DNA from 3 places in the Micromonospora sp. NPDC000207 genome. Region 1 is predicted to be linked to each of the others. Evidence: riboswitches for the same ligand, from Rfam matches in the RefSeq annotation. Region 1 holds a riboswitch; each other region holds the start of a gene.

Evidence for each region. A riboswitch is a leader RNA that binds a small molecule or an ion and turns the genes downstream of it on or off. The one in region 1 is predicted to bind cobalamin.
Region 2: it holds a riboswitch for cobalamin, as region 1 does, so the genes downstream of both, ABT336_RS25575 (prenyltransferase/squalene oxidase repeat-containing protein) here and ABT336_RS09415 (ribonucleoside-diphosphate reductase subunit alpha) in region 1, are expected to answer to the same signal.
Region 3: it holds a riboswitch for cobalamin, as region 1 does, so the genes downstream of both, ABT336_RS00860 (ABC transporter substrate-binding protein) here and ABT336_RS09415 (ribonucleoside-diphosphate reductase subunit alpha) in region 1, are expected to answer to the same signal.

Annotation. Positions count from the first base shown of each region.
Region 1 covers NZ_JBEPEQ010000027.1:11,226-14,492, forward strand. The annotation lists gene rpsD (30S ribosomal protein S4) at 1-560, opposite strand, end outside; gene ABT336_RS09410 (hypothetical protein) at 600-1,061, shown strand; cobalamin riboswitch at 1,267-1,482, shown strand; gene ABT336_RS09415 (ribonucleoside-diphosphate reductase subunit alpha) at 1,638-3,267, shown strand, end outside.
Region 2 covers NZ_JBEPEQ010000162.1:3,783-7,049, reverse strand. The annotation lists gene ABT336_RS25585 (SDR family NAD(P)-dependent oxidoreductase) at 1-986, opposite strand, end outside; gene ABT336_RS25580 (GNAT family N-acetyltransferase) at 1,251-1,820, shown strand; cobalamin riboswitch at 1,849-2,016, shown strand; gene ABT336_RS25575 (prenyltransferase/squalene oxidase repeat-containing protein) at 2,031-3,200, shown strand; gene ABT336_RS25570 (SCO2322-related protein) at 3,218-3,267, shown strand, end outside.
Region 3 covers NZ_JBEPEQ010000001.1:153,415-156,681, reverse strand. The annotation lists partial or broken gene ABT336_RS00865 (M14 family metallopeptidase) at 1-1,178, shown strand, start outside; cobalamin riboswitch at 1,269-1,414, shown strand; gene ABT336_RS00860 (ABC transporter substrate-binding protein) at 1,509-2,444, shown strand; gene ABT336_RS00855 (FecCD family ABC transporter permease) at 2,459-3,267, shown strand, end outside.

The sequences.
Region 1 (3,267 bases):
TCGGCGCGTTGCGGGAGCCGGATCAGCCGCGCGGTGAGCCCGGACAGGTCGACGTCCAGGTACGGGGCGGTCCGTTGCGGAGCGTGCGCCCCGGCGGCGGCGACGAGGAACGGGGCCTTGGTCCGGCTGGACTCCACCACCCCGATCCGGTCCTCCGGCTGCAGCCGGGCCGAGGGGCGGTCCACCCGTCGACCGTTGACGGTGACGTGACGGTGGGTGACGAGCTGGCGGGCCGCGTAGATGGTCCGGGCGAAGCCGGCCCGCAGGACGAGGGCGTCGAGGCGGCACTCCAGGTCGACGACCAGCTCCTCGCCGGTCTTGCCGGGCCGGCGTACCGCCCTGTCGAACGCCCGCCGCAGTTGCCCCTCGCGCAGGTCGTACTGGGCCCGCAGGCGCTGCTTTTCGAGCAGCCGGACCTTGTAGTTGCTCTCTGTCCTGCGGGCGGCCCGGCCGTGCACTCCGGGCGGGTACGGGCGGCGTTCGAAGTACTGCACGCACTTGGGGGTCAGCGGGATACCGAGTCGGCGGGACCGCTTGATCTTCGGGCGGGACTGGTTCATCATCACCTCTCAACTAAGGTAAGCCTAACCTAATCGGAGGTGGTGGAGTTGGGCAAGATCCAGCAATCCCCGGCGATCGTCGACACCCCGGCAGTGCGGCTGCACGCGCTGCTGGCCCGCGCCGACTCGCTGACCCTGCACACCCCGCACCACCGGGCCGAGCTGTTCGCCCGACACGCCGTGACGCAGGCCGGTGGGCTCCGGCTCACCCTCCCGGCGGCGGCCGGTCTGGCCCGGCACCTCGTCGACGTCGGGGAGGTGCCGGCCCGGGTGGAGTTCGCCGAGCTGGGTACCGGCCGGACCGGTGACCGGGTGCGCGCCCGCGCCGCCCTGCTCGGGTGGCTCACCCCCGACGCACTCCACGGCGACGACCTGGTGGCGCACCTCGACCTCGCCTCCGCCGACCTCGTCGACCCGGACGGGGCGGAGGAGGTCGACCCGGACGAGTTCCGTGCCGCAGCCGGCTGTCCGCCCGACCCCTCGGGCCGCTACTGCACATAGGTTGCAACAGCCTCCCTGTGGCGGTATTCATGAGGGGGGATGCCGTTCGGTGTGGACGCTGCCGGACGACACACCCGGCCACCCCGGCGCTTGCGATGATCCGAGCCTCCGCCGGGGTGGCCACTCCGCTTCGCCGCAGCCCTGCGACGACCTCGACACGCCCGGACCCGACATGTTGGGTGTGACAATGCTGCGCTCCCTATATATGGTGTCGAGCGCAGCTGGTTCGGCCGTTCATCCCGAGCGGACGAGGCAAGAGGGAACCCGGTGGGAATCCGGGACTGCCCCGCAGCGGTGAGTGGGAACGACCGCCGTCATCAGCACTGGGCCGACACCGGCCTGGGAAGCGACGGCCAGTAGGAGACCGGTGATCCCGGCCAGGCCCGCGAGTCCGAAGACCTGCCAGCGCGCCGCGTACCCCGCAGTGGGTGGGCGGCGGTCCGAGGCCGCGTGGGACGGCCGACGCCCTCGCGAGCCCGCGTCGACACCGGCGTGCGTCCGCCGGTGTCCGTCCCGTGCTGCTGTCGGACCCTCCGGTCTCGAACTCGCGAGGAGTCAGTGGTGACAGTCACCGAGATGTTCCCGGCCGCCGCCGTCGGCGAGTCCGACCCGTCCGGGCCACGACGGGTCCGGGTCCGCACCCGTGACGGCGCCGTCGACCTGGTCGACGCCGGCCAGATCGCCCACTCGGTACGCCGGTGGGCCGCCGACCTGACCGACGTCGACCCGATGCGGGTGGCCACCCGTACCGTCGAGGGCCTCTACGACGGCGCGAGCAGCGACGAGGTCGACCGCCTCGTGGTGCAGACCGCGGCCGAGCTGATCGGCACCGAACCGCAGTACTCCCGGCTCGCCGCCCGGCTGCTGGCCGCCGAGGTCGGCACGGAGGTCCGGGGGCAGGGGCTGGCGACCTTCAGTCAGGCCGTCGCCCACGGCCACACCCTCGGCCTGATCGGCGACGACACGGCGCGGTTCGTCGCCACCCACGCCGACGTCCTCGACGCGGCCGTCGACGACGCCGGTGACCTGCGCTTCGAGTACTTCGGACTGCGCACCGTGTACGACCGCTACCTGCTCCGCCACCCGACCGGCCGGCAGGTGGTGGAGACCCCGCAGTACTGGTTGCTGCGGGTGGCCTGCGGGCTGTCCCAGGAGCCGGGGGAGGCCGTCGAGTTCTACCGACTCATGTCGAGCCTGGCCTACCTGCCCAGCTCACCGACGCTGTTCAACTCCGGCACCGCGCACACCCAGATGTCCTCCTGCTACCTGGTCGACTCTCCGCGTGACGAACTCGACTCCATCTACCAGCGCTACGCCCAGGTCGCGAACCTGTCGAAGTTCGCCGGTGGCATCGGCATCGGGTTCTCCCGGGTCCGCTCCCGGGGCGCGCTGATCCGGGGCACCAACGGCCGCTCCAACGGGATCGTGCCGTGGCTGCGCACCCTGGACGCCAGCGTCGCGGCGGTCAACCAGGGCGGCCGGCGCAAGGGCGCGGCCTGCGTCTACCTGGAGCCGTGGCACCCCGACATCGAGGAGTTCCTGCAGCTGCGGGACAACACCGGCGAGGACGCCCGTCGGACCCACAACCTGAACCTGGCCAACTGGATCCCGGACGAGTTCATGCGCCGGGTCGAGGACGACGGGATCTGGTCGCTGTTCGACCCGGACGAGGTCCCCGGCCTGTCCGACCTGTGGGGGGCGGAGTTCGAGGCCGCGTACCGGGCCGCCGAGGCCGAGGGCCGCTACGTGCGTCAGCTGCCCGCCCGGGAGCTGTACGGCAAGATGATGCGGACCCTGGCCCAGACCGGCAACGGGTGGATGACGTTCAAGGACGCCTCGAACCGGCTGTGCAACCAGACCGCCGAGCCCGGCAACGTCGTGCACCTGTCCAACCTGTGCACCGAGATCATCGAGGTGTCCAGCGACTCCGAGACCGCCGTCTGCAACCTCGGCTCGGTCAACCTCGCCGCCCACCTCGCCGACGGGGACCTGGACTGGGCGAAGCTGCGCGCCACGGTGCGGACCGCCGTCACCTTCCTGGACCGGGTCATCGACATCAACTACTACCCGACTCCCCAGGCGGCGGCGAGCAACCCCCGCTGGCGTCCGGTGGGGCTGGGCATGATGGGCCTGCAGGACGTCTTCTTCGCCCTGCGGCTGCCCTTCGACTCGCCGGAGGCCAAGGAACTGTCCACCCGGATCGGTG
Region 2 (3,267 bases), on a different contig from region 1:
TTGACCGGGTCGAGGTCCGGCACGAGACCACCGGCGTCGATGGCGGTGGCCGCCGCGATCCGTTCCGGGGAGGCGGATCCGCTCGTCAACGCCAGGGCGGTGAGCGCGTGCGGGGTGAGCGAGACCGGCGGGGGCGACGCGGTCAGGCTGCCGACCGTCTCACCCCGGCCCGGGGTGGCGGCGAAGGTGACCACGTCGGGGAGGGGACCCTCGGGCAGGGCCGCCGCCTCGGCGGCGACGAGGTGGGCGTACGCCTGGGGGCTGCGGCGGACCGTCTGCGCCGCGTTGTTGATCAGGATGTCGAGTGGTCCCTGGGCGCTGACCGAGTCGGCCAGGGCGATCACCTGGGCGGGGTCGCGCAGGTCGATCCCGACGACACGCAGCCGGTGCAGCCAGTCCGCGCTGTCGGGCATCGCGGCGAACCGGCGGACCGCGTCGTGCGGGAAGCGGGTCGTCACGGTGGTGTGCGCGCCGTCGCGCAGCAGCCGCAGTGCGATGTACATGCCGATCTTCGCCCGGCCCCCGGTGAGCAGCGCCCGTCGGCCGGTCAGGTCGGTACGGGCGTCGCGGCGTTCCCGGTTCGTGGCGGCGCAGGTGGGGCAGAGTTGGTGGTAGAAGGCGTCCACCTCGCGGTAGCGCTGCTTGCAGACGTAGCAGCCCCGTGGCTGGTGCAGGACCCCGGCGGTGGTGCCGGTGGTGGGTGAGGCGAGCGGGATGCCCTGGGTCTCGTCGTCGATGCGGCCCGGTGCGCCGGTGGCGGTGGCGGCGGTCACTGCGAGGTCGGCGGTCAGGATCTCCTCCCGGCGTCGCGTCCGCCGCTGCTGCTTGATCGTCTTGTAGAGCCCGGCGGTGGCCCGCTGGACCCGTACCACGTCCGGGTGGTCGGGAGGCAGGTCCGCCAGGTCCTCGATGACGCGCAGGCAGGTCTCCAGCCGGCTCTGGTCGATGCCGTCCGGGCCGCCGTCGAGGGTGTTGTCCGCTGTCATGCCGCTGATGTCCCGATCCCGTCCCTGCGCCGGGGCTGTCCGGCCCACCCGTGAAGTCCGACCCGAAACTGTACGCACCACACGGGCGGTGCCGCACCCCGCCTCCGTCCACCAGCCCGGCCCCGCCGGGTGGCATCGACGGGGACCGGTGCCGCCCGCCCCCCGCAGGTCCCCACGACTTAGGTCAGCCTTCGCTGAGTTTGGTCACTCCGTTCGGCATCTGATTAGGTATGCCTAACCTAACTTCATGCCGGAGGAAGTCTGATGACGTCGACACCCCTAGCCCACGGCGACCTCCTCGACGAGGTCGTCATCACCACCGAGGCCGACGTCGACGCGCTCACCGAGGTCTACCACCGGGTCCACGCCGAGGACCTCCACCTCCTCGATCACAGCACCCCGTCGGCGAGCGACCGGATCCGGTGGACGGTCGAGGCCGACGGCTTCGAGGGGGCACTCGGCTATGTCGCCGGTGAACTCGTCGGGGCGGTGCTGGGCTGTCCACTGCCGCCGGAGACGCTGTGGTGGCGCGACCTGACCTCGGTCACCGACACCGCCCTCACCGCCGAGTGGCCGAACCGGACCTTCGCCGTGTGCGAGGCGTTCGTCCTGCCCGAGTTCCGTCGCCACCGCCTGGGTGTCCGGATGACGACCGACCTGCTGGACCGCCGTGGTGAGGAGCGGGTCACCCTCGCCGTCACCGAGACCAACACCCGGGTCTGGCACGCGCTGCAACGCCTGCGCTTCCAGCACGTCGGCGACCTCGTTCCCTTCCCGGGCTGGCGGTCACACCGGATGCTGGTACGGTCCCTACCGCTGTCCGCCTCCCGGTGACAGGCCGGGCCGCCGCGACGGATGTCGCATTGACATCCGCTGCTGCGGCAGACGAGACTGACGCGACAACTGCACACCTGCGCGTACGTGCGGGGGAAGTCCGGTCGAAGTCCGGCGCTGGCCCGCAACGGTAGGCCACCGAGGAGGGACCTCCTCGGTGACGAGCCCGAATACCCGCCGTGCCCGCGATGTTCCCGCTCCTCACCCGTCGTGGCCCACGGGTCGGAGGCCGACCGGCTCTGCCCCGCGCAGGCCGGGCCGGGTTTCGACGTCCGCCGGGCCGGAAAGGCGCGTCCGATGGTCGCCCGCCCGAGCCGGCACCGCCTGCTCACCCTGCCCAGCGCGGTGCTCACCGCCTTCACCCTCACCCTCGGCGTCGCCGCGCCCGCCGGTGCCGCGCCCGCAGCGCCCCCCGCCGACGTGGCAGCCGTCCAGGCCGTGGCCCCCCGCCCGGCCGCCGCCGCCGGCTGGCTGGCACGCCAACTCGTCGACGGGGAACGCTTCGAGGCGGTCTTCGGTGGTGTCGCCTACCCCGACGCGGGGCTGACCCTCGACGCCGTCCTCGCGTTCGCCGCCGCCGGGGTCGCCGACGACTACGGCGCGGACGCCCTGGACTGGGTCACCCGGGCGGACATCCGCGACGGGTACCTCGGCGACGGGGGCACCGAGGCCTACGTCGGTGCCACCGCCAAGCTCGCCCTCACCGTCGCCGTACGCGGCGACGACCCCACCGACGTGGGTGGAGTGGACCTGGTCAGCCGGTTGCAGTCGCTCCAGGCGACCGACGGCCGGTTCAGCGACCGGTCCGCGTACGGCGACTACAGCAACACCTTCAGCCAGTCCTTCGCCATCCTCGCCCTGACCCGTACCCCGCAGGGCGCACCGGGCACCGCCGCCCAGTGGCTGGCCGGGATCCGGTGTGCCGACGGCGGCTACCCGGTGGTGGCCGCCCAGGCGACCTGTGTCTCCGACGTGGACGCCACCGCCCTGGCCGTGCAGGCGCTGCGCGCCGCCGGTCGGTCCGCCGACGCCACCGCCGGTCTGCACTGGCTGCTGTCGGTCCAACGCACCGACGGAAGCTTCCCCAACGCCGACGGGCTGTCCAACGCCAACAGCACCGGCCTGGCCGCGCAGGCCCTCCGCGACGGCGGTCGGCCGCTGGCCTGGCTGCGGGCCCGGATCCACCTCGCCGGGCTCCAGGTCGGCTGCTCCGGGACCCCCACCGACCGGGGGGCGATCGACTTCGACGGCGGCTCCTTCGACCCGGCCACCGCCGTCCGGGCCACCACCCAGGCCGTCCTCGGCCTGACCGGCACCGGGTACGCCCACCTGTCCACCACCACCGCGACGCCGGGCGCACCCAGCCTGCCCTGCCTCTGACCCTCGAAGGAGCCCACATGTCCAGTGCCCTCTCCACCACCCGCAGGCGACTGGCCGGTCTGATCGC
Region 3 (3,267 bases), on a different contig from region 1:
TCGGACCCCGTACGATCGCCGACCGCAACGCCGTCGCCGGGACCGGAGCCGCCATCGACTTCGTCGAGCACGGGGTGCTGCACGTCTCGGCCACCCGAGCGGAGGCGGCCCAGATCACCCGGCTGGGCTTCCGGTTGGAGGCGGTCCCCACCGCCGGCGAGCACGGCCACGACCACGGCGACGACTTCAGCACGATGGGCTTCCCGGCCGCCGACAGCAACTACCACGACTACGCGGAGTTGACGGCGGTGGTGAACAAGGTGGTCGCCGACCACCCGACCATCGCCCGCAAGATCAGCATCGGGTCGTCGTACCAGGGTCGGGACCTGATGGCGGTGAAGATCTCCGACAACGTCGCCACCGACGAGAACGAGCCGGAGATCCTGTTCAACTCCCAGCAGCACGCCCGCGAGCACCTCACCGTGGAGATGGCGATCTACCTGCTGAACCTCTTCACCGACTCGTACGGTTCGGACACCCGGGTCACCAACATCGTCAACACCCGGGAGATCTGGATCGTCCCGACTGTCAACCCCGACGGCAGCGAGTACGACATCGCCACCGGGTCGTACCGGTCCTGGCGGAAGAACCGGCAGCCGAACAGCGGCTCGTCCTTCGTCGGCACCGACCTCAACCGCAACTGGTCGTACCGGTGGGGCTGCTGCGGCGGATCGTCCGGATCCCCCGCCTCGGACACCTACCGGGGTCCGTCGGCCTTCTCCGCGCCGGAGACCGCAGCCCTGCGCAACTTCGTCAACAGCCGGGTCGTCGGCGGGGTCCAGCAGATCAAGGCCAACATCGACTTCCACACCTACTCCCAGCTGGTGCTCTGGCCGTTCGGCTGGACGACCGCCAACACCCCCACCGGGATGACGGCCGACCAGTACAACACCTTCGCGACACTGGGCCAGCAGATGGCCGCCACCAACGGGTACACCCCGGAACAGTCCAGCGACCTGTACGTCACCGACGGGGACAGCATCGACTGGATGTGGGGGCAGCACGGGATCTGGGCGTACACCTTCGAGATGTACCCCGGCTCCGCCTCGGGGGGCGGCTTCTACCCGCCCGACGAGGTGATCCCGGCCCAGACCTCGCGTAACCGGACCGCTGTCCTGCTGCTCAGCGAGTACGCCGACTGCCCGTACCGGGCCATCGGCAAGCAGGCCCAGTACTGCTGACCGAGTGAGGAGGGGTCCCTCGTCAGCGGAGGGGCCCCTCCCGACCTTTCGGGGTGGTGCAGCGCACGTCACCCGGTGCCACCTGCGGTAACGAAGTCGGCCGGAGGTGCGCTACGGTGCTAGCGACCGTCCCGCAGCGAAGCCGGTGTGAAACCGGAGCTGTCCCGCAACTGTGATGCCCCGTCCGTACCGCGTGCGGGGACGAGCCAGGTCGCCTACGGCACGGTCGCGACCCGCGCTCTCGAGGAAGGGCGCCTCGCGGACGGCGGCCACCCTCTGCCCTGTCGGCGAAGCACCAGGCTCCTCGGCCGACAGGAGGCACCACCGATGTCCAGACGTACCCCTCGGATCTTCGCGGCGGTGACCGCGGCCGTCGCGCTCGCCCTCGCCGGCTGCGCACAGAACTCCGACGAGCCCACCACAGCGCCCAGCCCCGGCAACGGGTCCGCCTACCCGGTGACAGTCGGGGAGCTGACCCTCGACGCGCGGCCCGAACGGATCGTCTCGCTCTCCGCGACCGCCACCGAGATGCTCTTCGCCATCGGGGCCGGTGACCAGGTCACCGCCGTCGACGACCAGTCGAACCACCCGGCCGAGGCACCGAAGACCGACCTGTCCGGCTTCCAGCCGAACGCCGAGGCGATCGCCGGGAAGAATCCGGACCTGGTGGTCCTCTCCAACGACATGAACAAGATCGTGGATCAGCTGACCACGCTGAAGATCCCGGTCTTCCTGGCCCCGGCGGCGACCACTCTGGACGACTCGTACCAGCAGATCACCGACCTCGGGACCCTCACCGGCAACGCCGACGGCGCCGCCGACGTCACCAAGCGGATGCGCGACGACATCGCCAAGCTGGTCGCTGACCTGCCGCAGCGTGCCGAGAAGCTGACCTACTTCCACGAGCTGGGACCGGAGCTCTACTCCGCCACCAGCAAGACCTTCATCGGCTCGCTCTACAGCCAGGTGGGTCTGGAGAACATCGCCGACGCCGCGGACCCGGACGGCAAGCAGGGCGGCTACCCGCAGCTGTCCCAGGAGGTCATCGTCCAGGCCGACCCGGACTTCATCTTCCTGGCCGACACCAAGTGCTGCCAGCAGTCGGCGGAGACGGTCAAGGAGCGTAGCGGCTGGTCCGGGCTGACCGCCGTGAAGAACAACCAGATCGTCGCCCTCGACGACGACGTCGCCTCGCGCTGGGGTCCGCGCGTGGTCGACCTGCTGCGGGCGATCGTGGACGCGGTCGCCAAGGTCCCGGCCTGACCCTCCACTCCGACATGACCCACCGGCCCGGTGCGACGACCCGGTCCGGCGTGCCCGCCCGACCCGGCGGCGCGCCGGCCGGGTTGCGGCCGGGCTGGTTGGTCGCCGGCCTGGTCGCCGTCGCCGTGGCGCTCGTCGTCGGGGTGTCCCTCGGCCCGGTCAGCCTTCCCCCGCTCAGCGTCGCGGCGGAACTGCTCAACCTGATCCCCGGCGTACGCCTCGACAGTGGCCTCTCCGAACGGGAGATCGCCATCGTCACCGAGCTGCGGCTCCCCCGGGCGGTGCTCGGTCTTCTCGTCGGCGGGCTGCTCGCCCTGGCCGGCGGCTGCTACCAGGGGGTGTTCCGCAACCCGCTGGCCGACCCGTACCTGCTGGGGGTGGCCGCCGGTGCGGGACTGGCGGTCACCACGGTCATCGCCCTCGGGGGCGCGGCCCTCGGCGCGATGCCGGTGACCGTCCCCCTGGCCGCGTTCGGCGGGGCGCTCGGTGCGGTCCTGATGACGTACCTGCTCGGTTCGGCACAGGGCCGCCACCGGTCACCGGTGACGCTGATCCTGGCCGGGGTGGCGGTCTCCGCGTTCCTCTCCGCCGGCCAGACCTACCTGCTGCAACGCAACGCCGACAGCATCCAGCAGGTCTACTCGTGGTTGCTGGGCCGGCTGGCCACCGCCGGGTGGGGCGACGTCCGGATGGTCCTGCCGTACTTCGTGATCACCGTGGCGGTGGTGCTCCTGCACCGGCGGGAGATCGACGTCCTCTCCCTCGGCGACGACGAGGCGACAAGCCTCGGGCTGCACCCGCAGCGGTCCCGGTACCTGCTGAT